DNA from 4 places in the Paenibacillus sp. Negev47 genome. Region 1 is predicted to be linked to each of the others. Evidence: a T-box and tRNA genes for the amino acid it is inferred to sense, from the RefSeq annotation. Region 1 holds a T-box; the other regions hold tRNA genes.

The links. The T-box of region 1 lies ahead of AC4G47_RS05880 (valine--tRNA ligase). A T-box ahead of a tRNA ligase gene usually reads a tRNA of that ligase, here a tRNA-Val.
Region 2: it has a tRNA-Val gene. The T-box ahead of AC4G47_RS05880 (valine--tRNA ligase) is inferred to sense a tRNA for this amino acid. The anticodon was not compared.
Region 3: it has a tRNA-Val gene. The T-box ahead of AC4G47_RS05880 (valine--tRNA ligase) is inferred to sense a tRNA for this amino acid. The anticodon was not compared.
Region 4: it has a tRNA-Val gene. The T-box ahead of AC4G47_RS05880 (valine--tRNA ligase) is inferred to sense a tRNA for this amino acid. The anticodon was not compared.

The regions. Positions count from the first base shown of each region.
Region 1 is NZ_CM177754.1:1,266,191-1,273,874, forward strand. Features, by position in the region: gene AC4G47_RS05870 (RluA family pseudouridine synthase) at 1-896, shown strand, start outside; gene AC4G47_RS05875 (LysM peptidoglycan-binding domain-containing protein) at 1,265-2,851, shown strand; T-box leader at 3,007-3,291, shown strand; gene AC4G47_RS05880 (valine--tRNA ligase) at 3,352-6,018, shown strand; gene AC4G47_RS05885 (bifunctional folylpolyglutamate synthase/dihydrofolate synthase) at 6,097-7,473, shown strand; gene murC (UDP-N-acetylmuramate--L-alanine ligase) at 7,479-7,684, shown strand, end outside.
Region 2 is NZ_CM177754.1:333,934-341,617, reverse strand. Features, by position in the region: gene AC4G47_RS01690 (hypothetical protein) at 1-711, shown strand, start outside; tRNA gene AC4G47_RS01685 (tRNA-Gly) at 864-934, opposite strand; tRNA gene AC4G47_RS01680 (tRNA-Pro) at 946-1,019, opposite strand; tRNA gene AC4G47_RS01675 (tRNA-Arg) at 1,036-1,112, opposite strand; tRNA gene AC4G47_RS01670 (tRNA-Gly) at 1,119-1,193, opposite strand; tRNA gene AC4G47_RS01665 (tRNA-Leu) at 1,202-1,289, opposite strand; tRNA gene AC4G47_RS01660 (tRNA-Lys) at 1,299-1,374, opposite strand; tRNA gene AC4G47_RS01655 (tRNA-Gln) at 1,384-1,458, opposite strand; tRNA gene AC4G47_RS01650 (tRNA-His) at 1,470-1,545, opposite strand; tRNA gene AC4G47_RS01645 (tRNA-Thr) at 1,643-1,718, opposite strand; tRNA gene AC4G47_RS01640 (tRNA-Asp) at 1,742-1,819, opposite strand; tRNA gene AC4G47_RS01635 (tRNA-Met) at 1,845-1,918, opposite strand; tRNA gene AC4G47_RS01630 (tRNA-Val) at 1,936-2,011, opposite strand; tRNA gene AC4G47_RS01625 (tRNA-Glu) at 2,018-2,089, opposite strand; tRNA gene AC4G47_RS01620 (tRNA-Ser) at 2,105-2,196, opposite strand; tRNA gene AC4G47_RS01615 (tRNA-Asn) at 2,200-2,275, opposite strand; tRNA gene AC4G47_RS01610 (tRNA-Ala) at 2,277-2,352, opposite strand; tRNA gene AC4G47_RS01605 (tRNA-Ile) at 2,387-2,460, opposite strand; rRNA gene rrf (5S ribosomal RNA) at 2,520-2,636, opposite strand; rRNA gene AC4G47_RS01595 (23S ribosomal RNA) at 2,718-5,645, opposite strand; rRNA gene AC4G47_RS01590 (16S ribosomal RNA) at 6,012-7,564, opposite strand.
Region 3 is NZ_CM177754.1:632,517-640,200, reverse strand. Features, by position in the region: gene ppc (phosphoenolpyruvate carboxylase) at 1-2,728, opposite strand, end outside; gene AC4G47_RS03090 (WGxxGxxG family protein) at 3,311-3,649, shown strand; tRNA gene AC4G47_RS03085 (tRNA-Gly) at 3,866-3,936, opposite strand; tRNA gene AC4G47_RS03080 (tRNA-Pro) at 3,947-4,020, opposite strand; tRNA gene AC4G47_RS03075 (tRNA-Arg) at 4,035-4,111, opposite strand; tRNA gene AC4G47_RS03070 (tRNA-Gly) at 4,119-4,193, opposite strand; tRNA gene AC4G47_RS03065 (tRNA-Leu) at 4,204-4,284, opposite strand; tRNA gene AC4G47_RS03060 (tRNA-Lys) at 4,291-4,366, opposite strand; tRNA gene AC4G47_RS03055 (tRNA-Gln) at 4,376-4,450, opposite strand; tRNA gene AC4G47_RS03050 (tRNA-Val) at 4,461-4,536, opposite strand; tRNA gene AC4G47_RS03045 (tRNA-Glu) at 4,544-4,615, opposite strand; tRNA gene AC4G47_RS03040 (tRNA-Thr) at 4,626-4,698, opposite strand; tRNA gene AC4G47_RS03035 (tRNA-Asn) at 4,702-4,777, opposite strand; rRNA gene rrf (5S ribosomal RNA) at 4,862-4,978, opposite strand; rRNA gene AC4G47_RS03025 (23S ribosomal RNA) at 5,058-7,684, opposite strand, start outside.
Region 4 is NZ_CM177754.1:886,421-894,104, forward strand. Features, by position in the region: rRNA gene AC4G47_RS04060 (23S ribosomal RNA) at 1-722, shown strand, start outside; tRNA gene AC4G47_RS04065 (tRNA-Asn) at 789-864, shown strand; tRNA gene AC4G47_RS04070 (tRNA-Ser) at 868-959, shown strand; tRNA gene AC4G47_RS04075 (tRNA-Glu) at 969-1,040, shown strand; tRNA gene AC4G47_RS04080 (tRNA-Val) at 1,107-1,182, shown strand; tRNA gene AC4G47_RS04085 (tRNA-Met) at 1,200-1,273, shown strand; tRNA gene AC4G47_RS04090 (tRNA-Asp) at 1,301-1,378, shown strand; tRNA gene AC4G47_RS04095 (tRNA-Phe) at 1,474-1,549, shown strand; tRNA gene AC4G47_RS04100 (tRNA-Thr) at 1,570-1,645, shown strand; tRNA gene AC4G47_RS04105 (tRNA-Tyr) at 1,655-1,740, shown strand; tRNA gene AC4G47_RS04110 (tRNA-Trp) at 1,746-1,819, shown strand; tRNA gene AC4G47_RS04115 (tRNA-His) at 1,850-1,922, shown strand; tRNA gene AC4G47_RS04120 (tRNA-Gln) at 1,945-2,019, shown strand; tRNA gene AC4G47_RS04125 (tRNA-Gly) at 2,024-2,098, shown strand; tRNA gene AC4G47_RS04130 (tRNA-Cys) at 2,105-2,178, shown strand; tRNA gene AC4G47_RS04135 (tRNA-Leu) at 2,185-2,263, shown strand; gene AC4G47_RS04140 (class I SAM-dependent methyltransferase) at 2,432-3,367, shown strand; tRNA gene AC4G47_RS04145 (tRNA-Asn) at 3,666-3,741, shown strand; gene AC4G47_RS04150 (helix-turn-helix domain-containing protein) at 3,798-6,188, opposite strand; gene AC4G47_RS04155 (LiaF transmembrane domain-containing protein) at 6,681-6,989, shown strand; gene AC4G47_RS04160 (PspA/IM30 family protein) at 7,025-7,684, shown strand, end outside.

The DNA of each region.
Region 1 (7,684 bases):
AAAGTTGGAAACGCCGCGGGGAATGGCTTGAGCTGATGCCAGGGAAAGCCGTAACAGACAGTTCAGACAAACAGATGGCTGCAGAACAGTGGCTATTGTCTGAGCTTCAGTTTCCGGAGAAAATGCTTCGTCAGCTGAAAGCAAACCAAGGCATACAACTTGCAGGGGACCGGCTTCGGCTGGCCCTTTTTGCGTCCCAGACGATTGATGTTGAGCCACGCTGGGCTGAGGTGGATGTATTGTATGAGGATGATTTCTGTCTGGTTGTGCACAAAACGGCAGGCATGAAACTGCATCCAGATGGAAGCCGTGTTGATCAGGCCATTACGCTGGATCATGCGGTTGCTTCCTATTATGAAATGAATGGAATTCAGGCGAACGTACGCCATGTTCATCGACTGGATGAGGATACAACCGGACCTGTCTTATATGCCAAAAATGCTTTTGCTCTCGCAAAACTGGATGAAGCGATGCGGCGCAAAGAGATTGGCCGCCATTATGTAGCCATTGCAGGTGGACAAATCCCCCTTGAACTCCACAAAATTGATGCTCCGATTGGCAAGGACAGACATCACAAGCAGCGCAGACGTGTCTCAGAAGGTGGACAAGAAGCTGTTACTCATGTAGAGATCGTCAAAGTATGGGAACGAACAACTCTTGTTCGTTTAAAGCTGGATACAGGACGCACTCACCAAATTCGTGTTCACCTAAGTTATGCTGGACACCCGCTTATTGGTGATGCGTTGTATGGAGGTAGAGCGGATGCCATTGGACGGCAAGCACTTCACGGAGAGATGCTTAAGTTTAGTCATCCTTTAACCGGAGCGATGATTGAAGTGAATGACCCTTGGCCATCCGATTTCACACAACTGGCGGAGCGTGAAAAGGTGTATTAATAAATGATATAAAGCGAACTTTAATAGTTAAACGAGAACGAAGAGGACAGAAATAACGTGAAGAAGCGGAGCGTTCGCCTAAAAGCTTTCTGAAAGAAAGCTGCTTCGGAAGCATAAGCTATCCCCGGATTTTCCCTTTGAAGAAGGGAATCAAAAAAATCTGGGGATAACAGTGATCGGAAGGTTATTCTGTCATCGAAGTGGCTAGGTGCAACATTCTCTATTTCGCTTTATATATCAAGGTTTTTCAAAAGGTGGCATGCCCATCCCATTTAAGGCATATAGATGTGATAACGAAGGATTTGGACCATGGATCAGTCCCATGAGAAGGATCATGGTGAACATATGCCGAAAGGAGGACGCCACCTTTGTTGAATCAACCTTATGGTTTGCGGTTCGATATTTATGAGCGCGTTCATTTGTCTGAGGGAGTCCCTGCAATTGAGGAATTGGAGGAAATTGAACTATACCCGCGCATTCAAGTCATAGGGCAGGATGATCATGCCACGTTAAGAGGGCATCTGTTACTTACAGGTGCGTACAGAGGAGAAAACGAGTCTTCAGAGGAGCTCAAACACTTCATTCCTGTGGAGATCACGGTGCCTCTGAACCGGGTCAGATCGATTGAGGATATTTCCATCGAAATTGAAAATTTTGACGTGGATCTGTTATCCAATCGTAGTCTGAACATTACAGGCGTGTTGTCGCTGCGAGGCATCGAGGGTTTTCCAGTTGAGGAGCCACAAGTGTGGTCAGCAGATGAGTTTACTGTTGTTCACTCACCTGACTCTCAGCAACTCAACCGTTCCAATGAAGCAGAACAGTCAGGCAGCGATCCCAATGCATTTGCACAAGAGTATCTACTCCAGCGGAGTGAGGAAGAGAGACTTGCGAATGCAGCAGAACTCGCATATGGCGCCCCGGAATTCGCTGATCTGTCCACAAGAGAAGAGACCTTAAGAAATAACGAAGAATGGCAGCAGGAATATGCGCTTCCGTCTTCGACCGAGTCAATTCAGTCGGAAGAGCAAAGCGCAGAGAATGCTAACGATCCCAGACAACCTGATGCAAACGAAGATCTCGCATCTCTGACAACGGATGGAGATGAATTGGCATCCCATGAGCAACAATACAGCGAACCTACTCCCATCTCGTCATTTATGGCTGAGACCGCTGATCGGCTAGCTTCTTACCCTGAATCAGAACCGTTGCTACCTCTCGAGGAAGAGTCTCCTGTGTTGTCCGAGCCTTCCGTAGATGCATTGCCTGCGAACCCTAGAAGTTCAGATCAACAAACCTCTGAGCTGGCTGCACAATCATCTGATGAGTTGGCACCACCGAGTGCACCGGATGCACCTGACGTATGGCACTTCGAATCAGCGAGATCTGTACCCCAGCAGGAGAATCCGGCCGTTGCCGATGTTCCGGTGGAATCACAGGCGGAGAACTGGCAGGGTGTATTTGCTTCGTCCGAACCAGACAAAGCGGAGGAGGATCGACCGACCTTTGAAGCGAATGGGGCAGACGAGTTCGTGCAGAACGAAGCATTTGTTCCTGAACCTGTGGGGGAGACGGAAGACAAGCCAGAGTTGAAGGTTGCTTTTGGCAGCAAGAAAGAATCCGCACCAAGGCAAGAGGAGGGCGTAGGCATCTCTTCCTTGTTATCCTCTGGTAGAGCAACGCGCGATGCCGAAGTGGAGCGAGGCGAGGAGATCCCTGCTGGTGTGACACAGGAAGAGACATATCCCGCGGATGATGTGGAGTGGAAGAATCTGTTCCTGGGGACGATCGTGGATCAGACCCCATTCCGCAAGGTGAAACTGTGTATCGTTCAGCGAGAAGATACACTTGATGCCATTGCAGATCGATACCAATTGAGCACGAGGGAACTTCAGTTATATAACCGATTATCTGAACAGGTTGTGGAAGAAGGTCAGATATTGTACATTCCTTAATCCGTAGTTAAAAGCCTTCGTTAGGACCCGTGATCCCCTTGAGGATTGCGGGTTTTTGCATTATTCGTCCTAACCCTGCATTCCAGCGCTCTTTTCCGCTGCTGTCAGGTTGACTATCCCGCACGAGCAAGGTATGATGTGTGTATGTTTTTTGAAGAACAACGTGGAACGGGAGTAGTAGACAGTATGACCTATCAGAGAGTGGAATTGTAGCGCTGTGAGATTCCGCAGGAACCAACTGATCGAAGTCGCCCGGGAGTTGCCTGTTTGAATACAAGGGATGAATGAGATTTATCGTCATCATTTATTTCTGAGGTAGGATGGGCCGGTCGCAGCCGTTATCTGCTTGAAGTGTCACGTCATGTACAGAGGGTGAAGTCTATCTTGCTGTCAGCGTGAAACAAAGGTGGTACCGCGAAAGCTAACCTTTCGTCCTTTGATGGATGAAAGGTTTTTTTTGTTTTTTTTGGCGAAGATGATAAGTAACGGAGGAATGACACATGTCTGAGGAAAAAAAATCAGCTGCAACAGAAATGCCGACCACTTACGATCCAAAGGCGGCAGAGGATAAATGGTACTCCACCTGGATGGAACGTGGATATTTCAAAGCCGGTCAACGTAAAGATGCCGAGCCCTACACGATTGTTATCCCACCCCCGAATGTGACCGGGATGCTGCACATTGGGCATGCGCTCGATTTTACACTGCAGGATATACTGATCCGTACGAAACGGATGCAGGGCTATGATGCACTGTGGCTTCCGGGTTCCGACCATGCAGGCATTGCTACCCAAACCAAAGTGGAGCAGAAACTGCGTGAAGAAGGTCTGACGCGTTATGATCTGGGACGTGAGAAGTTTCTGGAGAAAGTATGGGACTGGAAAGATCAATATGCCACTACCATTCGTCAGCAATGGGGCAAAATGGGGTTGTCGCTTGACTACTCCCGTGAACGTTTTACGCTAGATGAAGGTCTGTCCCAAGCGGTTCGCAAAGTATTTGTTCAATTGTATGAAAAAGGCCTTATTTACCGAGGCAAACGGATCATTAACTGGGACCCGGTGAACCGGACAGCTCTGTCTGACATTGAGGTTGAATATAAAGAGGTTCAGGGTCACTTGTACCATCTGCGTTACCCCCTCAAAGACGGAAGTGGCTACGTTACCGTGGCAACAACGCGTCCTGAAACGATGCTGGGCGATACAGCGGTTGCTGTACATCCGAAGGATGAGCGCTATGCAGATATGATTGGTAAAGTACTTGTACTGCCTATCATTGGGCGCGAAATTCCAATTATCGCTGATGATTATGTGGATAAAGAGTTCGGAAGTGGTGCCGTTAAAATCACGCCTGCGCATGATCCGAATGACTTTGAAGTAGGTCTTCGTCATGATCTGCCTCAAATTACGGTGATGGATGAGAGCGGCACAATGAATGCAGAGGCAGGCAAGTATCAGGGACTGGATCGCAGTGACTGCCGCAAGCAGATTGTTGCTGACTTGAAAGAGCAAGGCGTATTGATCAATATCGAAGATCACACGCATCAGGTTGGACACAGTGAGCGTACTGGAGCTGTTGTTGAGCCGTATCTGTCTACCCAGTGGTTTGTTGAGATGAAGCCACTTGCAGAGAGAGCGATTAAGAAACAACAGAGCGGCGAAGGGGTTAATTTTGTTCCGGATCGTTTTGAGAAAACCTATCTGAACTGGATCGAGAACGTTCGTGACTGGTGTATTTCGCGTCAACTGTGGTGGGGACATCGTATTCCTGCCTGGTATGATGAGGAAACAGGTGAAATCATCGTATCTGCTGAAGACCCGACGACGCTGCCAGAGAATGCCGGACGCAAGCTCAGACAGGATGAGGACGTTCTGGATACATGGTTTAGCTCCGGATTATGGCCATTCTCCACATTGGGCTGGCCGGAAGATACGGAAGATCTGCAACGTTATTATCCGACAAGTGTACTTGTGACAGGGTATGACATCATATATTTCTGGGTTGCACGTATGATTTTCACTGCATTGGAATTCACCGACGAGATTCCGTTCAAGGATGTGCTGATGCATGGTCTTGTTCGTGACGCAGATGGACGCAAAATGTCCAAATCATTGGGGAACGGTGTAGACCCGCTCGATGTGATTGAGAAATACGGCGCAGATGCGATGCGTTACATGATCTCAACCAGTAGCACGCCAGGTCAGGATCTGCGTTTCCGTTGGGAACGGGTGGAGCAGGCTCGTAACTTTGCCAACAAGATCTGGAATGCTTCACGCTTTGCATTGATGAATCTGGAAGGATTCACCTATGAGGAACGTGACATTAGCGGAGAGCTTGGCACAGCGGATTATTGGATTTTACACCGTCTGAACGAAACTTCTCGTGATATTACGCGTCTAATCGAAGCGTATGAATTTGGGGAAACGGGCCGTGTGCTGTATAACTTTATCTGGGATGATCTGTGTGACTGGTACATTGAGTTTGCGAAACTGTCCTTCTACGGAGAAGATCCGATTGCCAAGAAGAAAACACAATCCGTGCTGGCTTATGTACTGGATCAGACGATGCGCCTGATTCATCCGTTTATGCCATACATCTCCGAAGAGATATGGCAGCATCTGCCTCATGAGGGAGAGACCATTACGCTGGCTTCCTGGCCGGTATATGATCCTGCACTTGAGAATCCAGAGGCTGTTGCCGAGATGAACCTGCTCATGGACACCATTCGTGCAGTTCGGAACATTCGTGCAGAAGTGAACGTGCCGATGAGCAAAAAGATCGAGTTGATGGTCAAAGCAAACAGTGCTGAGACGTCCAGTATCATTGCGCGTAACAGTCACTACATCAAACGTTTCTGTAATACGTCCGAGTTCGATAGTGGGCTGGAGCTAAGCTCACCGGATAAGGCAATGACTGCGATCATTACGGGGGCAGAGCTATACTTGCCACTGGCAGGTCTTATTGATATCGAGCAAGAAGTGGCTCGCCTGGAGAAAGAGTTGCAGAACCTTGAGGGCGAAGTACTCCGTGTGGAGAAAAAGCTGGCGAATGAAGGCTTTGTAGCCAAAGCTCCGGCCAAGGTTATTGAGGAAGAGCGCGCCAAGCAAGCAGATTATTCCGATAAACGGGATAAAGTGATTGCACGAATCAAGGAACTGAAAGGTTAATATATCTGGGTCGGATGGAGAGTTGTTATGCCATCCGGCCGCTTTTTTCAATCAAACTCGGGACCGAAGGTGAATCAGATGACGCAATTAGACGGGACAGATGCAGCAGCTCCTTTACTTACGTATAACGAGGCCGTGGACTGGATCAATGGCCTTATTCCTTTTGGCATTCGACCTGGATTGGAACGAATCGAGAGTCTGATGTCCATGTTGGGCAATCCACACCAACGTCTCAAATTTATTCATGTCGCGGGAACGAACGGCAAAGGTTCGACTTGCGCTTTTTTGACGTCAGTGCTTCTTCAGGCTGGATATGATGTGGGCACCTTTACGTCCCCTTATATCACCAAGTTTACAAACCGTTTTCAATACAACGGTGAGGATATTCCCGAAGAGATCCTGCTTAAGCTCTCGAATCGGTTGCGCCCGCTGGTCATGGAAATGGCCTCCACTCCGCTTGGATCACCAACGATGTTTGAGGTGTCCACGGCTCTCGCGCTTCTGTATTATGCAGAAGAGTGTTACCCTGACGTTGTGGTATGGGAGACGGGGCTAGGGGGAAGGATGGACGTAACGAATATTGTTGCACCTGTTGTGTCCGTCATCACCAACATTGGTATGGATCACACGGATGTGCTTGGAGATACGATTGAGCAGATTGCCTGGGAAAAGGCAGGGATTATCAAGCCGGGAGTACCCGTTGTGACCTGCGCGACTCAACCCGAGGCTGTGAAGGTAATTCAGGAGAAAGCACAGCAGTCTCAATCAACCTTGTATTTGGCTGGAGATCAATTCTCTTATCATAGACTGGATAGCAATGAGAGCGGACAATCATTTCATTTTACAGGCCCGTTTCGTGACCTGGACGTTCGCATAAGCATGCAGGGTTCACATCAATGTGACAATGCAGCGGCCGCACTAATGGTGCTTGAATTGCTCAGACAATACATGGCATTTATGCTGGATGACAACGATATTGCACTTGGACTGGAGAATGCCTTCTGGGCAGGAAGATTCGAAAAAGTCGTCGATGAACCCCGAATTGTGCTCGATGGAGCACATAATCCGGAGGGGGCAGAGTCACTGGCCAAGAGCATTATGGATGTATATCCTCACAATAAGTTAATTTTGATGATGGGTATGTTGGCGAATAAGCATCACGAAGCGTATTTGCAGCATATACTGCCACTAGTGGATACGCTGATCCTGACCGAGCCAGATTTCCGACGCAAAATGGATGCAGCCGAATTGCTGCAGATTGTCGAACGGGTACGTCCCGCCATTGCGAAGCAGGAGCTGGAAATCATCGTCGAGCCCGAATGGGCAAAGGCACTTGATCTATTGAAGTCACGGACGGAAGCGGAAGATCTGGGGGTGGTCTCCGGCACACTGTACCTGATTGCGGATGTGCGGGCAGCCCTTTTGCATCAAACCGATTCTGAAAAAGGTTGGTGAAAGTTTTGTTAAATACATCGGAACACGTTCATTTTATAGGGATTGGCGGATATGGCATGAGTGCCATCGCAAGAGTTATGCTGGAAATGGGATATACCGTTACCGGATCGGATGTCGCTTCACAGGAGTTGACCGAGAAGTTGGCAGCCAAGGGAGCGAAAATATATATCGGACATACCGCAGAGCATGTCACTGGAGCAGACCTGGTTGT
Region 2 (7,684 bases), 930 kb from region 1:
GTATTGAATACCGATGGGACACCACGCAGTGAAGTGATTCAGACACTCGGCCTGAATTCCACGCCCAGAAATATTAACGTAGAGTACTTCGACACCAATTCTCTCGGATTGGATCAACAAGGATGGAACGTCCGTTTTCGTAAAAAGGATGACAAAAACAATTACGAATTGACCTACAAAAAGCGGTACCCAGTGATCAATGGCGACATCAACGCAGCGCTGACTCTGGCTAATCAAGAGGGTTTTGATGAATCGGATGATAATTACGAGGCTGAGATTGATTGGGGATATGGTAAACAAACCTTAAGCTTCTCCAACACCAAAAAAGTCGATACCAAGGCGACAGGTGTCCAACTTCCTTCTGAAAAGGAAGCCTTGAACATGTTATTGGACAAGCTTCCAGGCAAATTGAAAAACTGGACTGCCTCCAACTGGGGCAAACAACAGCTTACGCAATCTCGTGCCTATGGTCCGGTAACGTTCCAACGATATGAAGGTACATGGAATGGTCAAGAGCTTACACTCGAAGTATGGCCGATCCGTGACGCAGCAGGTACAGGTATTGAGAATATCGTAGAAGTCTCTTTCAAAACCGATGATGCTGTAGCCGTATCCGGACTGCGCACTCAACTGCTGCAATTGCTGGAGAACAATAACTGGCTGATTCCTGCCGATGGCTTGAAAACACAGACGATTCTGGAAAGATACTAATCGCTGGCTCTAACTTAAAAAGACAAGCTCCTCTCCTACGATGTACGCAGGAAGAGGGGCTTGTCTTTTTTGTGTAGTGAACGAAATGAAATTATAGACTCAAACAAAAGAGCCCCTGCTATAAGCAAAGGCTCTTCTATACGTTACTAGGAAGCGGGTGATGGGAATCGAACCCACGCTATTAGCTTGGAAGGCTAAAGTTCTACCATTGAACTACACCCGCAAATAAAAAGATCGGGATGACACGATTTGAACATGCGACCCCCTGGTCCCAAACCAGGTGCTCTACCAAGCTGAGCTACATCCCGATACTTATGAAAATAATGGCGCGCCCTGAGAGATTCGAACTCCCGGCCTTTTGATTCGTAGTCAAACGCTCTATCCAGCTGAGCTAAGGGCGCAAATATTGGAGCGGACGACGGGAATCGAACCCGCGACCCTCGCCTTGGCAAGGCGATGCTCTACCGCTGAGCCACGTCCGCAAAATATATGGTGCGGTCGAGAGGACTCGAACCTCCACGGGGGGTTAGCCCACACGGACCTGAACCGTGCGCGTCTGCCAATTCCGCCACGACCGCAAAATATAATGGTGAGTCATGAAGGGCTCGAACCTTCGACACCCTGATTAAAAGTCAGGTGCTCTACCAACTGAGCTAATGACTCATAGTGAAATGGCTGGGGATATAGGATTTGAACCTATGCATGACGGAGTCAAAGTCCGTTGCCTTACCGCTTGGCTAATCCCCATTAAAAAATCATGGGGCGATCGAGGGGAATTGAACCCCCGAATGCCGGATCCACAAACCGGTGCGTTAACCACTTCGCCACGACCGCCATAGAGTAAGCCATTCATCCACTAAGAGAATCTTAGTATTAACATTTTTACTTGTAATATACATTCTATTACAAATTCAGATGTAAATACTAAAAATGGTGCCGGCGAGAGGACTTGAACCCCCAACCTACTGATTACAAGTCAGTTGCTCTACCAGTTGAGCTACACCGGCACGGTGCATATTTAATTAAAAAATGGCGGAACCGACGGGATTCGAACCCGCGATCTCCTGCGTGACAGGCAGGCATGTTAGGCCAACTACACCACGGTTCCATAGTACTTTCTCAAGGAAAGTTAATTGCGGGGGCAGGATTTGAACCTGCGGCCTTCGGGTTATGAGCCCGACGAGCTACCGGGCTGCTCCACCCCGCGTCGTTATAAAAGTTATATGGTGGAGGCTGAGGGGATCGAACCCCCGACCCTCTGCTTGTAAGGCAGATGCTCTCCCAGCTGAGCTAAGCCTCCATATTATGACCCGTAGGGGATTCGAACCCCTGTTACCTCCGTGAAAGGGAGGTGTCTTAACCCCTTGACCAACGGGCCTTGCTAAAAATTATCTGGCGGAGAGAGAGGGATTCGAACCCTCGAGACGCTTGTGACGCCTACACGATTTCCAATCGTGCTCCTTCGGCCAGCTCGGACACCTCTCCATATGGCTCCCCGAACAGGGCTCGAACCTGTGACAACTCGATTAACAGTCGAGTGCTCTACCAACTGAGCTATCAGGGAATGGTGGAGCCAAGCGGGATCGAACCGCTGACCTCCTGCTTGCAAGGCAGGCGCTCTCCCAGCTGAGCTATGGCCCCATACACTGTTGTATTTCTTGCTGTGGTATTACTATGGGCCCTGGTGGACTCGAACCACCGGCCTCACCCTTATCAGAGGTGCGCTCTAACCAACTGAGCTAAGGGCCCTAATATATATCCCTTATTCCTTGGCAAAGGGGGCAAAAAAAATACCCCAAAGGGAAATCGCTTGGCGGCGTCCTACTCTCCCAGGACCCTGCGGTCCAAGTACCATCGGCGCTAGAGGGCTTAACGGTCGTGTTCGGGATGGGTACGTGTGGAACCCCTCCGCCATCGCCACCAAACGCATAGCTTAGCTTACATTTCAGAGTTGTTGTTCTCTGAAAACTAGATTCGAAACGAAAGTTGCGATTTCAAACTTGCTATTGGATAAGCCCTCGACCGATTAGTACTGGTCAGCTCCATGCATTGCTGCACTTCCACCCCCAGCCTATCTACCTCGTCGTCTTCAAGGGGTCTTACATACTGGGAAATCTCATCTTGAGGGGGGCTTCACGCTTAGATGCTTTCAGCGTTTATCCCTTCCGTACATAGCTACCCAGCGGTGCTCCTGGCGGAACAACTGGTACACCAGCGGTACGTCCATCCCGGTCCTCTCGTACTAAGGACAGCTCCTCTCAAATTTCCTACGCCCACGACAGATAGGGACCGAACTGTCTCACGACGTTCTGAACCCAGCTCGCGTACCGCTTTAATGGGCGAACAGCCCAACCCTTGGGACCTACTTCAGCCCCAGGATGCGATGAGCCGACATCGAGGTGCCAAACCTCCCCGTCGATGTGGACTCTTGGGGGAGATAAGCCTGTTATCCCCAGGGTAGCTTTTATCCGTTGAGCGATGGCCCTTCCATGCGGTACCACCGGATCACTAAGCCCGACTTTCGTCCCTGCTCGACTTGTAGGTCTCGCAGTCAAGCTCCCTTATGCCTTTGCACTCTTCGAATGATTTCCAACCATTCTGAGGGAACCTTTGGGCGCCTCCGTTACTCTTTAGGAGGCGACCGCCCCAGTCAAACTGCCCACCTGACACTGTCCCCGCACCGGATTACGGTACCAGGTTAGAACCTAGATACGATCAGGGTGGTATCCCAACGTTGCCTCCACGCAAGCTGGCGCTCACGCTTCAAAGGCTCCCACCTATCCTGTACAGATCGTACCCAAATTCAATATCAAGCTGCAGTAAAGCTCCATGGGGTCTTTCCGTCTTGTCGCGGGTAACCTGCATCTTCACAGGTATTAAAATTTCACCGGATCTCTCGTTGAGACAGCGCCCAAGTCGTTACGCCATTCGTGCGGGTCAGAATTTACCTGACAAGGAATTTCGCTACCTTAGGACCGTTATAGTTACGGCCGCCGTTTACTGGGGCTTCGGTTCACAGCTTCGGGATTGCTCCCTAACCACTCCCCTTAACCTTCCAGCACCGGGCAGGCGTCAGCCCGTATACTTCGCCTTACGGCTTCGCACAGACCTGTGTTTTTGCTAAACAGTCGCTTGGGCCTTTTCACTGCGGCCCCCTCGTGCTATTCACACTACCGGGGCACCCCTTCTCCCGAAGTTACGGGGTCATTTTGCCGAGTTCCTTAACGAGAGTTCTTCCGCGCGCCTTAGAATACTCTTCTCGCCTACCTGTGTCGGTTTGCGGTACGGGCACCATCACCTGGCTAGAGGCTTTTCTTGGCAGTGTGAGATCATGACCTTCGCTACTGTAATTTTCACTCCCCATCACAGCTCAGCCTTACAATGTGCGGATTTGCCTACACATCAGCCTTACTGCTTAGACGGACATCCATCAGTCCGCGTCACTACCCTACTGCGTCCCCCCATTGCTCATAACGGCTTACGGTGGTACAGGAATTTCGACCTGTTGTCCTTCGACTACGCCTTTCGGCCTCGCCTTAGGTCCCGACTTACCCTGAGCGGACGAGCCTTCCTCAGGAACCCTTAGGCTTTCGGCGGATCAGATTCTCACTGATCTTTTCGTTACTCATACCGGCATTCTCACTTGTATAATGTCCAGCGCTCCTTACGGTACACCTTCAACCCTTATACAACGCTCCCCTACCCCTGATACATCGTATCAAGCCATAGCTTCGGTGGTGTGTTTAGCCCCGTTACATTTTCGGCGCAGAGTCACTCGACCAGTGAGCTATTACGCACTCTTTAAATGATGGCTGCTTCTAAGCCAACATCCTGGTTGTCTGTGCAACTCCACATCCTTTCCCACTTAACACACACTTGGGGACCTTAGCTGATGGTCTGGGCTGTTTCCCTTTTGACAATGGATCTTAGCACTCACTGTCTGACTCCCGGAAGTAAGTCTATGGCATTCGGAGTTTGACTGAGCTTGGTAACCCTTGCGGGCCCCGCACCCAATCAGTGCTCTACCTCCACGACTCTGTTTTCCGAGGCTAGCCCTAAAGCTATTTCGGGGAGAACCAGCTATCTCCGAGTTCGATTGGAATTTCTCCGCTACCCCCACCTCATCCCCGCATTTTTCAACATGCGTGGGTTCGGGCCTCCAGTGCGTGTTACCGCACCTTCACCCTGGACAGGGGTAGATCACCCGGTTTCGGGTCTACGTCCACGTACTAAGTCGCCCTATTCAGACTCGCTTTCGCTGCGGCTCCGGCTCTTCACCTTAACCTTGCACGGGAACGTAACTCGCCGGTTCATTCTACAAAAGGCACGCCATCACCCCTAAAACGGGCTCTGACTTTTTGTAAGCACACGGTTTCAGGTTCTATTTCACTCCCCTTCCGGGGTGCTTTTCACCTTTCCCTCACGGTACTGCTTCACTATCGGTCGCTAGGAAGTATTTAGCCTTGGCAGATGGTCCTGCCGGATTCATACGGGGTTTCACGTGCCCCGCACTACTCGGGATCCGTCTCGGAGGGAACCAACTTTCAATTACAGGGCTTTTACCTTCTTTGGCGGGCCTTTCCAGACCTCTTCGCTTAACCGGTTCCTTTGTAACTCCATGTGAGACGTCCCACAACCCCAAAGAGCAAGCTCTCTGGTTTGGGCTTCTCCGCGTTCGCTCGCCGCTACTGACGGAATCACTATTGTTTTCTCTTCCTCAGGGTACTTAGATGTTTCAGTTCCCCTGGTATGCCTCTGCACAACCTATGTATTCAGTTGTGAGTAACTGGAAATTACCCCAGCTGGGTTTCCCCATTCGGACACCCCCGGATCAAAGCTTGCTTACAGCTCCCCGAGGCAGTTTCGTTGTTCGCCACGTCCTTCATCGGCTCCTAGCGCCTAGGCATCCTCCGTGTGCTCTTAGTAGCTTAACCATATTGCTCCGGTTTTGACTGCTCGCTTCCCTTGTTTTGCTTGCGCAAAGCCAAAAGTCACTCCCATTCAATACCATCGCAAAAGCAATTAACTACCGTTTTTATTGAAACTTGTTTACACAAGTTCAGCTAAAAAGGAATGTTCTAATTCGCATTTACTTTCGTTTCGATATCTAGTTTTCAAAGAACAAGCTCCATGCAAAAGCAAGCTGTTTGAGAGTTTGAGCTCTCAAAACTGAGCAACGAGTGAGTGTTTTGCTCTTCATTTCATCCACACCAAGGTGAAGGACCGAAATGAATTGCGGTCGCAGGTTCTAAGAACCTGCTTATTTGAATGTTTCCGTTACAGGAAACGATTCTCCATAGAAAGGAGGTGATCCAGCCGCACCTTCCGATACGGCTACCTTGTTACGACTTCACCCCAATCATCTATCCCACCTTCGGCGGCTGGCTCCTTGCGGTTACCCCACCGACTTCGGGTGTTATAAACTCTCGTGGTGTGACGGGCGGTGTGTACAAGACCCGGGAACGTATTCACCGCGGCATGCTGATCCGCGATTACTAGCAATTCCGACTTCATGCAGGCGAGTTGCAGCCTGCAATCCGAACTGAGACCGGCTTTGTTGGGATTGGCTCCATCTCGCGATTTCGCAGCCCGTTGTACCGGCCATTGTAGTACGTGTGTAGCCCAGGTCATAAGGGGCATGATGATTTGACGTCATCCCCACCTTCCTCCGGTTTGTCACCGGCAGTCTATCTAGAGTGCCCACCCGAAGTGCTGGCAACTAAATATAAGGGTTGCGCTCGTTGCGGGACTTAACCCAACATCTCACGACACGAGCTGACGACAACCATGCACCACCTGTCTCCTCTGTCCCGAAGGAAAGATACATCTCTGTACCGATCAGAGGGATGTCAAGACCTGGTAAGGTTCTTCGCGTTGCTTCGAATTAAACCACATACTCCACTGCTTGTGCGGGTCCCCGTCAATTCCTTTGAGTTTCAGTCTTGCGACCGTACTCCCCAGGCGGAGTGCTTAATGTGTTAACTTCGGCACCAAGGGTATCGAAACCCCTAACACCTAGCACTCATCGTTTACGGCGTGGACTACCAGGGTATCTAATCCTGTTTGCTCCCCACGCTTTCGCGCCTCAGCGTCAGTTACAGCCCAGAGAGTCGCCTTCGCCACTGGTGTTCCTCCACATATCTACGCATTTCACCGCTACACGTGGAATTCCACTCTCCTCTTCTGCACTCAAGTCACCCAGTTTCCAGTGCGATCCGGGGTTGAGCCCCGGGATTAAACACCAGACTTAAATGACCGCCTGCGCGCGCTTTACGCCCAATAATTCCGGACAACGCTTGCCCCCTACGTATTACCGCGGCTGCTGGCACGTAGTTAGCCGGGGCTTTCTTCTCAGGTACCGTCACCTTGAGAGCAGTTACTCTCCCAAGCGTTCTTCCCTGGCAACAGAGCTTTACGATCCGAAAACCTTCATCACTCACGCGGCATTGCTCCGTCAGGCTTTCGCCCATTGCGGAAGATTCCCTACTGCTGCCTCCCGTAGGAGTCTGGGCCGTGTCTCAGTCCCAGTGTGGCCGATCACCCTCTCAGGTCGGCTACGCATCGTCGCCTTGGTGAGCCGTTACCTCACCAACTAGCTAATGCGCCGCAGGCCCATCCCCAAGTGACAGATTGCTCCGTCTTTCCAGTTCTCTTCAGGCGAAGAAAACAACTATTCGGTATTAGCTACCGTTTCCGGTAGTTGTCCCAAACTTGAGGGCAGGTTGCCTACGTGTTACTCACCCGTCCGCCGCTAACCATCAGAGAAGCAAGCTTCTCATCAAGTCCGCTCGACTTGCATGTATTAGGCATGCCGCCAGCGTTCGTCCTGAGCCAGGATCAAACTCTCCAATAAAGATGAATTTCAGTAACGTGGTTAAACGCTATGAAATTCATCTCAAATATTTGAAAAGAGCGATAAGCTCATTTTGAATCTGACGAGATTGAAAATCTCATTTGTGCTCCAGTCGATCCA
Region 3 (7,684 bases), 630 kb from region 1:
CCGTATCATCCTCACCACGTTCGCGCATATCTCTGAGTTCGCTCAGAAGTTGAACCTGCATGTAAGACAACGGGTCGACATAAGGGTTACGAAGACGAATGGATTCTTGAATAACCGGTACATCATCCAGAATTTCAGCTTCTCCGGTAATTTTAAGAATCAGCTCTTTTGTGAGCTTGAATTCAGCTTCGATCTGACCGTATATGCGATCACGCGCTTCCTTGTTGGAAGTCATGGCTGAGTATTCTTTGGCAATCACCAGATCTGCTTTGGCAATTGCCATCTGCACCGTATCAATCAATGTGCGGAAGAATGGGAAGCTTGCATACATTTCTTTCAGGACAATCAGATTTTCCTCTTTATCCTGATAGTAACTTTGCAGTCCTGTTCCTGCCGCATACCAGGCTGGTAGCAGATAACGACTTTGTGTCCATGCGAATACCCACGGGATCGCTCTCAGGTCTTCAAACTTGTCGCTATTTTTTCGCTTGGATGGACGGGAACCAATATTCAGTTCCCCAACCTCCGGAAGCGGTGTTGATTCCTTGAAGAAAGTGAAGAAGTCTGGATCACGGAAAATCAGATCCTGATATTTTGTCAGGGATACTTCCGAAATCTCTTTGATGATGCTGTCCCAATGGCGCTCGGATGCTGACTCTTGCGGCTCAAGACCATTAAGTGCTGCTGTGATCAGAGCCGAAGTTGCTTGCTCCAGACTGCGGTATGCAATCCCTTGAAGGGAATAACGGGAAGAAATGACCTCTCCCTGCTCCGTAATCTTGATGCCTCCACCAATCGTATGCGGTGGTTGAGCAAGAATACTACGGTTAAGCGGCATGCCGCCACGACCAAGAGCTCCGCCACGTCCATGGAAGAACTTCAGTTTAACACCGTGTTCATTACCTACAGCCGTGATGGCATTCATTGCTACGCGCAGTTCCCAGTTGGCTGTAACCACTCCGCCGTCCTTGTTACTGTCTGAATAACCAAGCATGATTTCATGCAGTTCATTGCGTCCTCTTACGCTTGCGCGGTATACAGGAAGGTTGAACAGCTTCTGCATAATATCCGAAGCCGCATGTAGATCATCAATCGTTTCAAACAATGGAACTGCCTGAAGTGTAGATGTAATTTCACCGTTGTGTCCTTTGGTGAACAAGCCCACTTCCTTCGCAAATACCATAACCTCCAGCAAATCACTTGCGCCCTGCGTCATACTGATCAGGTAACTGGTGATACAGCCGGCCCCGAACTCGTTCTGGGCACGCTTAATGGTACGGAAGACATCCAGACACTCTTTGGTTCCCTCCGTGTATTGATGATAAGGAGAAGTAAGCGGACGCGGATCATCCAGCAGACGAGCAAGCAGATCGATTTTACCGTCCTCTGTCAGACGCGCATAATCTTCTACAATGTTCATTTTGGCCAAAATCTCAGACATCGCATTTTCATGTTCCTTACTGTGCTGACGCACATCCAATGCTGCGGTGTGGAAACCAAACAACTCCACTTGACGAATCATTTTGCGAATAGTCGTATCAGCTACGTAATCGGCAAAATGATGGCGCAGACTTCGATCAATAATCATCAGATCATCAATCAAATCCTGAGCGCTATCATAACGGTCAGGCTGACCTGATTTGTTCTCATCCAGTACATTGTTCAGCTTGGCTATCATATAAGCCAATTTGATGCGGTATGGCTCTTTCTCATTCCGCCAGATATCCACTTTTTTCAATGTAACATAATTACGGTCCTGCTCAATCGACTGCACCAGCTCATCCGATACATGGATGATGTTCGTGCTGAAGCTGAGGTGGCCCATAAGTTCAATCATAATCCGTTGGTATTCACGCAAAGCGAGCTTGCGTTGCATTAACAGCGTCTGCCATGTTACATCTGAAGTTACCGAAGGATTTCCATCCCGGTCTCCACCGATCCAGGAACCGAAACGCAAATACGTCGGCACATGCCAGTCATGGTCAGGATAAAATTTATTCAGGCAGCGTTCCAGCTCCTGATATACATCCGGAAGTACGTGGAACAACGTTTCGTGAAAATAATACATCCCGTTCCGCACTTCATCGAGTACAGTCGGTTTGCGGTCGCGAAGTTCATCTGTCTGCCAGAGTGTAATAACCTCATTTAGCAGTTTTTCCCGCAACTGTTCCCGTTCACGTAACGTCAGCGTAGGATTATCAAGTAGCATGACATCTTCGGATATCCGTTTGTGGATGTCCAGAATAACCCGGCGCATGGCTTCGGTTGGATGAGCAGTCATAACGAGTTCCAGTGATAATTCGTCCAGAATCTCTTCTACTTCCGTATGAGACAGTCCACGTTCCTTGAGATCCTGTACTGCTTTTTGTATTGATCCTGGCTGTACCGCGTCCCCTGCAGAACGCTCATAATCCCGTTTACGCCGGATCCGATGGTTTTGTTCAGCAATATTAACTAATTGAAAATAAATAGCGAAAGCCCGAATAACCTGATGACGATTGTCCGAGTCTAATTCCTGGATCATCGTTTTGAACTCTGCATACAGTTCCGGCAGAAATTCTGCACGCAATGATTTGCTCGTTTCCCGAATCTTCTCAACGATATCTAGAAGCTCCGTGCCGCCTTGATGGACAAGAACTTCCCCGAGTATATTGCCCAGGAACCGCACGTCTCGCCGAAGCAGGTTGTTGGATTGGCTTTTGCTGGCGGTTACCATAGTTTCAGTCATGCTTATCCTCCCATCTGATCGTTCCATTCGTACACGTAAATTTGACACCTTCATAACATCATACAATAAAATGGCACGAAAATCTTTACTTTTCTACTAGAAAAAATGGGGTTTATCCCCGATTTACAGCACAAAAACACGCTTTTTTATTCATTTTCTTGTTCTGCTTCAATTAATGGTCATATGCTGTCGCATGATACCTTTTTCACGTACTTTAGATAACTCAAATGTCTCATACCTATTCTTAAAATTTCATAAATATGCAGTGGCTTTAGATATATCCAATGTACCTGATTGTAAGGTTGAACCGCATAATTTCATTGCCTAAAAACAGATGCCATACAAAGAAACATGACCGGCAAAGCAAGCTTTTGTATACTTTACCACAGTGACGCAATAAATTAAAGATGTAATTATAAATTTTCTTCCTATACAGTCTGCTTATTAGGAAAGTTTCTTATGTATGTTTGATAAACAAGTGTAATCAAAGGAATATCTTAACAGACCATTTCTACATAATATTCTTACCTTCTTGGGCAGATTAGTCTATAGGCTCTTACCAAAAAAGGAGGAATCCAAATCATGAAAAAAGTCACAACTATTATTGCTTCTGTGCTTCTTGTCGCGTCAATAGCTGGCCCTGCTGCTGCTGATGGTCATATGACCAACGCAATGGCTACTAATGGTTCACGTGTCCAGTCTTATCAGGACACCAACAACATGGACCGTACAAACACCAACACCAACATGAACATGAATGGGAACTACCGCAACAATGGTGACTATCGTGCCAATAATGTTCGTGCTAATGCCAATACCACCGACCGTGACAACGGTATGGATTGGGGCTGGCTCGGTTTGCTGGGACTGTTGGGTCTAGCTGGCATGCGTAAAAGAGTTACGGATCGTAACGATCGTTAACAGAAATTAAGGCACGTTACAACACTACCGCTGCATTTTGGCGGTACCTTAGAAGCAGGAGTAAACACAAGAGCCAAGACCTCCCTATTTAATTGAAAAGGGGTCTTGGCTCTTTTAAGCAGAAATGTAATACATATAATAATTGATGTTTCATACCGTAAAATACAAATCAAAAAAGCCTCTGCATCTGCAAAGACTTTTTCTTTATATCATGTAAGCGGGTGATGGGAATCGAACCCACGCTATTAGCTTGGAAGGCTAAAGTTCTACCATTGAACTACACCCGCATAACAACAATCGGGATGACACGATTTGAACATGCGACCCCCTGGTCCCAAACCAGGTGCTCTACCAAGCTGAGCTACATCCCGATACTAAAAAATAATGGCGCGCCCTGAGAGATTCGAACTCCCGGCCTTTTGATTCGTAGTCAAACGCTCTATCCAGCTGAGCTAAGGGCGCAAAATAATGGAGCGGAAGACGGGAATCGAACCCGCGACCCTCGCCTTGGCAAGGCGATGCTCTACCGCTGAGCCACTTCCGCAAATAAGGGATGCGCGTGGAGGGACTTGAACCCCCACGTCAAAGACGCTAGATCCTAAGTCTAGTGCGTCTGCCAATTCCGCCACACGCGCATATGATGGTGAGTCATGAAGGGCTCGAACCTTCGACACCCTGATTAAAAGTCAGGTGCTCTACCAACTGAGCTAATGACTCATAATAAAATGGCTGGGGATATAGGATTTGAACCTATGCATGACGGAGTCAAAGTCCGTTGCCTTACCGCTTGGCTAATCCCCATTAAATTAGATGGTGGAGGCTGAGGGGATCGAACCCCCGACCCTCTGCTTGTAAGGCAGATGCTCTCCCAGCTGAGCTAAGCCTCCATCTATATGACCCGTAGGGGATTCGAACCCCTGTTACCTCCGTGAAAGGGAGGTGTCTTAACCCCTTGACCAACGGGCCCCATTTTCAAAGCTCTCAACCGGGATCGAACCGGTGACCTCATCCTTACCATGGATGCACTCTACCTACTGAGCTATGAGAGCAAATGGCTCCCCGAACAGGGCTCGAACCTGTGACAACTCGATTAACAGTCGAGTGCTCTACCAACTGAGCTATCAGGGAATAATATGCATTTGCGGTGCAAATGCAATTCATCGTACAACGTCCACATGCAGAGCCTGTTTTCTATGTATGATGAAAGAGTTCGCTTGGCGGCGTCCTACTCTCCCAGGACCCTGCGGTCCAAGTACCATCGGCGCTAGAGGGCTTAACGGTCGTGTTCGGGATGGGTACGTGTGGAACCCCTCCGCCATCGCCACCAAACGCATAGCTTAGCTTACATTTCAGAGTTGTTCTCTGAAAACTAGATTCGAAACGAAACATGCGAATTCAAACTTGCAAATTGGATAAGCCCTCGACCGATTAGTACTGGTCAGCTCCATGCATTGCTGCACTTCCACCCCCAGCCTATCTACCTCGTCGTCTTCAAGGGGTCTTACATACTGGGAAATCTCATCTTGAGGGGGGCTTCACGCTTAGATGCTTTCAGCGTTTATCCCTTCCGTACATAGCTACCCAGCGGTGCTCCTGGCGGAACAACTGGTACACCAGCGGTACGTCCATCCCGGTCCTCTCGTACTAAGGACAGCTCCTCTCAAATTTCCTACGCCCACGACAGATAGGGACCGAACTGTCTCACGACGTTCTGAACCCAGCTCGCGTACCGCTTTAATGGGCGAACAGCCCAACCCTTGGGACCTACTTCAGCCCCAGGATGCGATGAGCCGACATCGAGGTGCCAAACCTCCCCGTCGATGTGGACTCTTGGGGGAGATAAGCCTGTTATCCCCAGGGTAGCTTTTATCCGTTGAGCGATGGCCCTTCCATGCGGTACCACCGGATCACTAAGCCCGACTTTCGTCCCTGCTCGACTTGTAGGTCTCGCAGTCAAGCTCCCTTATGCCTTTGCACTCTTCGAATGATTTCCAACCATTCTGAGGGAACCTTTGGGCGCCTCCGTTACTCTTTAGGAGGCGACCGCCCCAGTCAAACTGCCCACCTGACACTGTCCCCGCACCGGATTACGGTACCAGGTTAGAACCTAGATACGATCAGGGTGGTATCCCAACGTTGCCTCCACGCAAGCTGGCGCTCACGCTTCAAAGGCTCCCACCTATCCTGTACAGATCGTACCCAAATTCAATATCAAGCTGCAGTAAAGCTCCATGGGGTCTTTCCGTCTTGTCGCGGGTAACCTGCATCTTCACAGGTATTAAAATTTCACCGGATCTCTCGTTGAGACAGCGCCCAAGTCGTTACGCCATTCGTGCGGGTCAGAATTTACCTGACAAGGAATTTCGCTACCTTAGGACCGTTATAGTTACGGCCGCCGTTTACTGGGGCTTCGGTTCAAAGCTTCGGGACTAGTCCCTAACCACTCCCCTTAACCTTCCAGCACCGGGCAGGCGTCAGCCCGTATACTTCGCCTTACGGCTTCGCACAGACCTGTGTTTTTGCTAAACAGTCGCTTGGGCCTTTTCACTGCGGCCCCCTCGTGCTATTCACACTACCGGGGCACCCCTTCTCCCGAAGTTACGGGGTCATTTTGCCGAGTTCCTTAACGAGAGTTCTTCCGCGCGCCTTAGAATACTCTTCTCGCCTACCTGTGTCGGTTTGCGGTACGGGCACCATCACCTGGCTAGAGGCTTTTCTTGGCAGTGTGAGATCATGACCTTCGCTACTGTAATTTTCACTCCCCATCACAGCTCAGCCTTACGATGTGCGGATTTGCCTACACATCAGCCTTACTGCTTGGACAGACATCCATCAGTCTGCGTCACTACCCTACTGCGTCCCCCCATTGCTCATAACGGCTTACGGTGGTACAGGAATTTCGACCTGTTGTCCTTCGACTACGCCTTTCGGCCTCGCCTTAGGTCCCGACTTACCCTGAGCGGACGAGCCTTCCTCAGGAACCCTTAGGCTTTCGGCGGATCAGATTCTCACTGATCTTTTCGTTACTCATACCGGCATTCTCACTTGTATAATGTCCAGCGCTCCTTACGGTACACCTTCAACCCTTATACAACGCTCCCCTACCCCTGATGCAAAGCATCAAGCCATAGCTTCGGTGGTGTGTTTAGCCCCGTTACATTTTCGGCGCAGAGTCACTCGACCAGTGAGCTATTACGCACTCTTTAAATGATGGCTGCTTCTAAGCCAACATCCTGGTTGTCTGTGCAACTCCACATCCTTTCCCACTTAACACACACTTGGGGACCTTAGCTGATGGTCTGGGCTGTTTCCCTTTTGACAATGGATCTTAGCACTCACTGTCTGACTCCCGGAAGTAAGTCTATGGCATTCGGAGTTTGACTGAGCTTGGTAACCCTTGCGGGCCCCGCACCCAATCAGTGCTCTACCTCCACGACTCTGTTTTCCGAGGCTAGCCCTAAAGCTATTTCGGGGAGAACCAGCTATCTCCGAGTTCGATTGGAATTTCTCCGCTACCCCCACCTCATCCCCGCATTTTTCAACATGCGTGGGTTCGGGCCTCCAGTGCGTGTTACCGCACCTTCACCCTGGACAGGGGTAGATCACCCGGTTTCGGGTCTACGTCCACGTACTAATTCGCCCTATTCAGACTCGCTTTCGCTGCGGCTCCGGCTCTTCACCTTAACCTTGCACGGGAACGTAACTCGCCGGTTCATTCTACAAAAGGCACGCCATCACCCCTAAAACGGGCTCTGACTTTTTGTAAGCACACGGTTTCAGGTTCTATTTCACTCCCCTTCCGGGGTGCTTTTCACCTTTCCCTCACGGTACTGCTTCACTATCGGTCGCTAGGAAGTATTTAGCCTTGGCAGATGGTCCTGCCGGATTCATACGGGGTTTCACGTGCCCCGCACTACTCGGGATCCGTCTCGGAGGGAACCAACTTTCAATTACAGGGCTTTTACCTTCTTTGGCGGGCCTTTCCAGACCTCTTCGTTTAACCGGTTCCTTTGTAACTCCATGTGAGACGTCCCA
Region 4 (7,684 bases), 380 kb from region 1:
GATACCACCCTGATCGTATCTAGGTTCTAACCTGGTACCGTAATCCGGTGCGGGGACAGTGTCAGGTGGGCAGTTTGACTGGGGCGGTCGCCTCCTAAAGAGTAACGGAGGCGCCCAAAGGTTCCCTCAGAATGGTTGGAAATCATTCGAAGAGTGCAAAGGCATAAGGGAGCTTGACTGCGAGACCTACAAGTCGAGCAGGGACGAAAGTCGGGCTTAGTGATCCGGTGGTACCGCATGGAAGGGCCATCGCTCAACGGATAAAAGCTACCCTGGGGATAACAGGCTTATCTCCCCCAAGAGTCCACATCGACGGGGAGGTTTGGCACCTCGATGTCGGCTCATCGCATCCTGGGGCTGAAGTAGGTCCCAAGGGTTGGGCTGTTCGCCCATTAAAGCGGTACGCGAGCTGGGTTCAGAACGTCGTGAGACAGTTCGGTCCCTATCTGTCGTGGGCGTAGGAAATTTGAGAGGAGCTGTCCTTAGTACGAGAGGACCGGGATGGACGTACCGCTGGTGTACCAGTTGTTCCGCCAGGAGCACCGCTGGGTAGCTATGTACGGAAGGGATAAACGCTGAAAGCATCTAAGCGTGAAGCCCCCCTCAAGATGAGATTTCCCAGTATGTAAGACCCCTTGAAGACGACGAGGTAGATAGGCTGGGGGTGGAAGTGCAGCAATGCATGGAGCTGACCAGTACTAATCGGTCGAGGGCTTATCCAATAGCAAGTTCTAAATCGCATGTTTCGTTTCGAATCTAGTTTTCAGAGAACGATCTCTGAAGCATATTCCCTGATAGCTCAGTTGGTAGAGCACTCGACTGTTAATCGAGTTGTCACAGGTTCGAGCCCTGTTCGGGGAGCCATATGGAGAGGTGTCCGAGCTGGCCGAAGGAGCACGATTGGAAATCGTGTAGGCGTCACAAGCGTCTCGAGGGTTCGAATCCCTCTCTCTCCGCCATAATATTAAGGCCCGTTGGTCAAGGGGTTAAGACACCTCCCTTTCACGGAGGTAACAGGGGTTCGAATCCCCTACGGGTCATATTAACTTCAAAAAAGAAGTTGATTTTTACAATAAGATTATGGTAAGATCATAAATGTGTTGTTCGGAGGCTTAGCTCAGCTGGGAGAGCATCTGCCTTACAAGCAGAGGGTCGGGGGTTCGATCCCCTCAGCCTCCACCATATAACTTTTATAACGACGCGGGGTGGAGCAGCCCGGTAGCTCGTCGGGCTCATAACCCGAAGGCCGCAGGTTCAAATCCTGCCCCCGCAATTATACTTTCCTTTGAGAAAGTGATCTGGAACCGTGGTGTAGTTGGCCTAACATGCCTGCCTGTCACGCAGGAGATCGCGGGTTCGAATCCCGTCGGTTCCGCCATTTAATCTTTACATGAGGCAAACTGTTCACTACATCTGCTGTATGGCACTGATGCCCTATATAAAGTGTTAGGAAATGAGATTAGACTTTATTATGGCTCGGTAGCTCAGTCGGTAGAGCAGAGGACTGAAAATCCTCGTGTCGGCGGTTCGATTCCGTCCCGAGCCACCATTTATAAAACAATTTAATATGCCGGTGTAGCTCAACTGGTAGAGCAACTGACTTGTAATCAGTAGGTTGGGGGTTCAAGTCCTCTCGCCGGCACCATGTAATCCTGGAGGATTAGCGAAGTGGCCAAACGCATCAGACTGTAAATCTGCTCCCGTACGGGTTCGGTGGTTCGAATCCATCATCCTCCACCAGTTTTAGGGGCATAGTTTAAAGGTAGAACAACGGTCTCCAAAACCGTTGGTGTGGGTTCAATTCCTGCTGCCCCTGCCAATTAACTTTTTAGAAAATTAACTTTTTGTGGCGATCGTGGCGAAGTGGTTAACGCACCGGTTTGTGGATCCGGCATTCGGGGGTTCAATTCCCCTCGATCGCCCATTTGTTTTTTCATTTTTTATTGGGGATTAGCCAAGCGGTAAGGCAACGGACTTTGACTCCGTCATGCATAGGTTCAAATCCTATATCCCCAGCCATTATGCGGACGTGGCTCAGCGGTAGAGCATCGCCTTGCCAAGGCGAGGGTCGCGGGTTCGATTCCCGTCGTCCGCTCCAAAATATGGCGCCATAGCCAAGTGGTAAGGCACAGCTCTGCAAAAGCTTTATCCCCAGTTCGAATCTGGGTGGCGCCTCCAGTATATGCCGGCGTGGCGGAATGGCAGACGCGCTCGACTCAAAATCGAGTGGGAAACCGTGGAGGTTCGAGTCCTCTCGCCGGTATATTGAATAGCCCTGCAAATTGCTTATGCAATCTGCGGGGCTATTTTTATTTTATATGAAGTGATTGTTTTATAGTAAGGAAAGTTGGACGTTAATAAAGATTGACGTATGATTATATTCAGTATATTGTAGATAAGTGAAGTCTTTAATATGAGGGAGTGAAATAAAGTGACTACTAAAAAAATTATACCGGACACTGACCTGTTATTTAACCTTTCTGTATGGGAAGAGGCTTGGAAGAATCGTCCGAGAAGTTCAAAATATAAGAAGAAAAGTGCACCATTTAATACAGAAGAAGCGTTTGAGCGGTGGGCCAGAGATTATCATGCACAATCATTTACGGTAGAAGGAATACAGCGGTCTGAGCGCATTATGGGCTGGATTGAAAACCAGGGAGTAGAGTTCGCGGGCTTGTCCATTCTAGACATTGGAGCGGCCTCAGGCATATTTACCATTCCTTTTGCTGAAAAGGGAGCAAGTGTAACCGCTGTTGAGCCTTCTGAGTTGCTTGTCTCACTCATGAAGGAAACGATACCCTCAGAGCTGGAATCTAATATTGAAATCGTGAAAGAGCGATTTGAGGAAATCTCCATCGAGGATAAAGGCTGGGAGAAGAAATATGATTTTGTATTTGCTTCCATGTGTCCGGCTATGTCGGATTGGGAAACGATTGAGATGGCGATTAACTGTGCTCGTAAGTATGTGTATATAAGCACTATAGCGGGACAGAAGGAACACACACTAATGGATGAACTTAAGGATGTACTTGGGATCAGTTCTTCATACAAGGCTGGTGATATGGGATATATCCAACAGTTGCTGTATTTGAAGGGTTATTCATACACGATGATCATTACAAGAGAAGTTAACTCATTTGAAGTACCGGTGGAAGAGATTATTGAGAAGCTGCCAGAATGGCTTAATACGTATGAGTTACCAACAGATGAGGATTCCCTCAGACTGGCTGAGAAGTACATCCGCGATACATATAAGGATAGTACGGTGACCTTCTCACGTGGAGCAAGGTTTGGTAAAATTCTGATCCAACTTGAACAACCCAATATGAAAACAGTCCGTACCAAGGATAAACGACAAATCGTATAAGCTTGGTATGTGTTATGAGGATCAGGAATCGAGACGCACAACGCATATTCTAACGTCTAAGATGACGCTAGGAAGCATCAGATCGCTGCGCAAAAAGGTGAACGTATGAAACATATGAAGTTAAGATTGTAGAAGCGAAGTTGTAAGTGAAGGGAGCAGAATATGTGCTCCCTCTTTTTTTTGAAGCGAATAATTAATTGACTGCACTAAACAAAATCCTCGGTTACTTGAAGATGTTCGAGACAACGAAAAAACAAAACACATATCTAGTTTTCAGAGAATGATCTCTAAAGCATATTCCCTGATAGCTGAGTTGGTAGAGCACTCGACTATTAATCGAGTTGTCGCAGGTTCGATCCTTGTTCGGGGAGCCATATGGAGAGGTGTCCGAGCTGGACGAAGGAGCACGATTTTAAATCGTGCTCCTTTTCTAATTGTTGTTCGACACTTCTGCTTTTTGTTTCCGCTCCCGATACTGACCGGGAGTGATTCCTTCCCATTTACGAAATGATCGGATAAAGTTTTGCGGATTGTTGTAACGAAGCCGTGCTGCGATATCTTTAACCGTTAGATCACTTTCGTCCAGCCATTTTTTAGCGATGTTAAATCGGTACTTGGTCAGGTATTCACTAAATGCACAGCCGGTCTCTTTGCGAAAAACGCTACTTAAGTAGTTGGCATTATAGTGAAGCTTAACAGCACATTCCTCAAGCGTCAGATCCTTATCGTAATCTTGATGAATCAGAGCAATCATCTTCTCTGATATATGTTGATACTGGGCATACTGTCTCCCTTTAAAAACCTGGATGATGGGCAAGATGACTTGATGGTTAAACCACTCCTCAACTTCAGCGCCGTACTGCAAACCATGAAGTTCATGAAACATCGATCCATTGCCTTGAGAGATCTGTCCGAGTCGTATACCGGATTCCTGAGTCATTTGCAAAATATGCGTCAGCAGCCTCGTAAAGGCCACCTGATATTCCTCCGGCGTACACTCCATACCAAAGATCACTTCCAAGACCTGATGCAGAAGAGCAGAGGCCTGAACTTCATCCGCACTTTGAATAGCTTGGATCAACGAGTATTCCAATGATTCCGGGTAGGTCATGGACCAAGCTGGCGCATAATGATCTATGTTCTCATATTGCAAGATAATACCTGTCCCCAGCTTCATTCGATGCTTCAAAGCCTCCATAGCTTCTGTGTAAGCCTGAGGGATGTGGTATAGGGAGCTATGCGGCTGGCTGAAGCCTATACTGACCTGAAGAGCCAGAATCCCATCAATCTGTTGTTGTAACTGGTCTGTTAATACATATAGCTGCTGTGAAAAAGCAAATTGATCCTGTTCAACGGTGCCAATCACCGTGACAACCGTATGTTCCAGCACGATAGGAAGCAGTTGTTGGTTATGCACAACCGTTTCCTCCAATATATTTTGAACAGCGAATAACAGGAGGTCACGATCATTGGCATTGTATTTTCTGTGATTAACGAGATCGGCCTGTAGTGCAATAACAGCAATTTGTTGCCATTCCCGAACCTGACGTGTGTAGCCATATTCATTCAGGGTGTCATATAGAGTGTGAACAGGGCTCTTGCCCTGGAAGAGATTCATCATAAAATGAGTGCGAATCTGCAACAGATGCATATTTAGTGTGTTCTCCAGTTGGGAGCGAGATGCAGATAATTGTGAGACACCTGCTCTAATCTGTTCGAACTCATCAGACAGCTCTGGTGATTGCTGAGTCATAGTGCCGCCATCTTTGGACAGGTGGTTGTCACCAAGTTGGGTTAAAAGTTTACGAATTGGAATATGCATTCGTTTGGAGCCGAGCCATGCGAGCAATAATGAAAGCAAAAGCAAGAAGATACTGATATATAAGGTGTGTAATCCGATATCGATATATTCTTGTGTCAGAATGTTGGTGGGTGAGAGTAGTATATAAGTCCAACCTTTTAAGGTAGAAGGGCTATACGTCAGAGAATAGTGTGTATCGGCGATCTTGACTTCTCGTTCTTCAAAGCCTGTTGAAAATGTGATGGGAGATAGTCTGATTATGCTGGCTTCCGTCTCACGATCTTGTAATCCAACTGCAGACAGCGGTTGTCCAATATATACGGGATCGGGATGTACCATGATACGTTGTTCCCGATTTAAAATGATCAGTCCTGAGGCAGCATTGCCCATGGAGGCTTCACCTAGCGTATTTTGTAAAGAGCATGCAGGAATTCCGGCAATTAAGGCTACATCGGAAGACGCATTCAGATTCGGAATAGATCTCGCAAGGGCAATATGATAGATACAGCCTGTACCGGGCGAACGCTCATCATTACTGAACACCGATGAAGGGGAGAGCTGCCATCCGGAGGTTAGCGTATCCGATATCAAATCCTTCATGGGAAGTGCCAGTGGGAAATCAGTATTACGATATAATCCGGCATGGTCAATAAGCCAATTCTGGGATTGATTCACCAATGTGATATCCAGCAAAGGTTCCCACGACCTCATATTCTGAAACTCGCTCTGCAGCTTATCGGCAAGTAATGGTCCTTTCCTTTGAAGTGAAGAAGAAGCAGACAGGGAACGAAGGGTTACTGGAGATCGAACGGCCTGGTCAAGCATATAACTGACTGTAGCAAGTTTGTGTTCTACGTTGGATTGCATTTGTTCCAGCAACTGCCTGTTAGCTTGTGTACGATGCAGTTCAGTTTGGTTTGATGAATAGATAAACGCGGCAATCCCCGTTAACAAAATGGGCAGGGTGCTTAGCAGGATTCCGAAGATGATCATTTTATGGAGATAGCTGATTGGTCGCACAGTTTAAGTTTCACCCCTGACATTAGAAATAGTAACACTAACACTTCCTATTTTAGTAAACGCTTACATATAGAACAATCTAAATTTTGTTTATTTGGATAAATAAGTAATTTTATTTCGAGGCAAAAGAGCTTGGCACGGGATGGAAACGAAAGTGAAGGGTGAACGTAAATAGAGATATGGACATCATTCTATCTACCGGACGATATCGGGTGAAGCAGAGCCTGAACAGGGGGAATAGAAGGTAACTGGAAGCTATTCAGCTTAGGTGGAACGATGGTCTTATACCGGGACAGTCCAAGGTCCAACTAGATCCCCGACCTGAGTCTAGGATGAAAAACCGTCCACGGTCTGTTTTGAAAAGTCTCAGAATCCCCTAGAATAAGGACATAAGGTTAAACAAGAAACATGGAAACAAAAAAACAAGAAACAAACGAACAAATGACTTAACCAATTAAAATGAACGAACGGAAAGGGCGGTGAACAACAATTATGAGATTAAATAAGGGAAATGGCTGGGCGATTGTACTGATTGCACTGGGTGCACTACTCCTCTTCGGAAAGTTAACTCCTCTTCTTGGACACTTAATGGGTTATCTGATTCCGGTCCTGATGATTGCACTGGGATATTACGGAGTTAAACGAGGGAATGTGATGCTTGGCTGGATTGTTCTCATCATCGGTATCATCTCACTGATGGGTAAGCTGGCATGGCTGATCGGACCGATCATCGCGATCGGGTTAATCATCTTTGGTATCTCAATGCTAAGCAATAACCGCAGTCGTCGTGGTCGTTACTAAGCTTTCAGGATTATGAAAAGGAGGGAAAGAACATAATGAGTGTATTTCGTCGAATGCGGGATATTACCGTAGCCAATCTGAACGAACATTTGGAGCAAAGTCAGGATCCAGTCAAACTGATTGATCAGTTCCTGGTCTCGACCCGCCAAGACATCGGTGAAGCCGAGAAACTTCGTCATCAATATGCAAGCCATACCAGACAAATGAAACAACAAGCCGATCAGGCAGCAGGTATGGTGAACAAACGGGAAGAACAGGCTTCCATGGCTCTGAAAGCAGGGGAAGAGCATCTCGCTAAGTTGGCCTTGCAGGAGAAAATCCTCCATGAGGAAAAAATGGAACAGTACAATGAACTGTATGCACAAAGCTATGCAGCATTACAGGAGCTGGATGAACAGATCGACCAGCTGAAGGTTGAATATCAGAATGTATACAGCAAACGCCAATATTACTACGCTCGTATGCAGACGATTCAGTTACAACAACGTATGAACCAGAGAGGGAATCACAACGGTCAGAATGTACCCCGTATGTTTAACCGATTGGATGACCAAGTCTCTGATCTCGAATATGAAGCACAAAGTCTCCGGGATATCCGGCGGATGAGCCAAGACGGTTCAGGAGCGACTGGCAGCATGTCATCCTCTGCGCTGGATAAGGAACTGGAGCGCTTAAAACAGAAGTTGAACAATGAC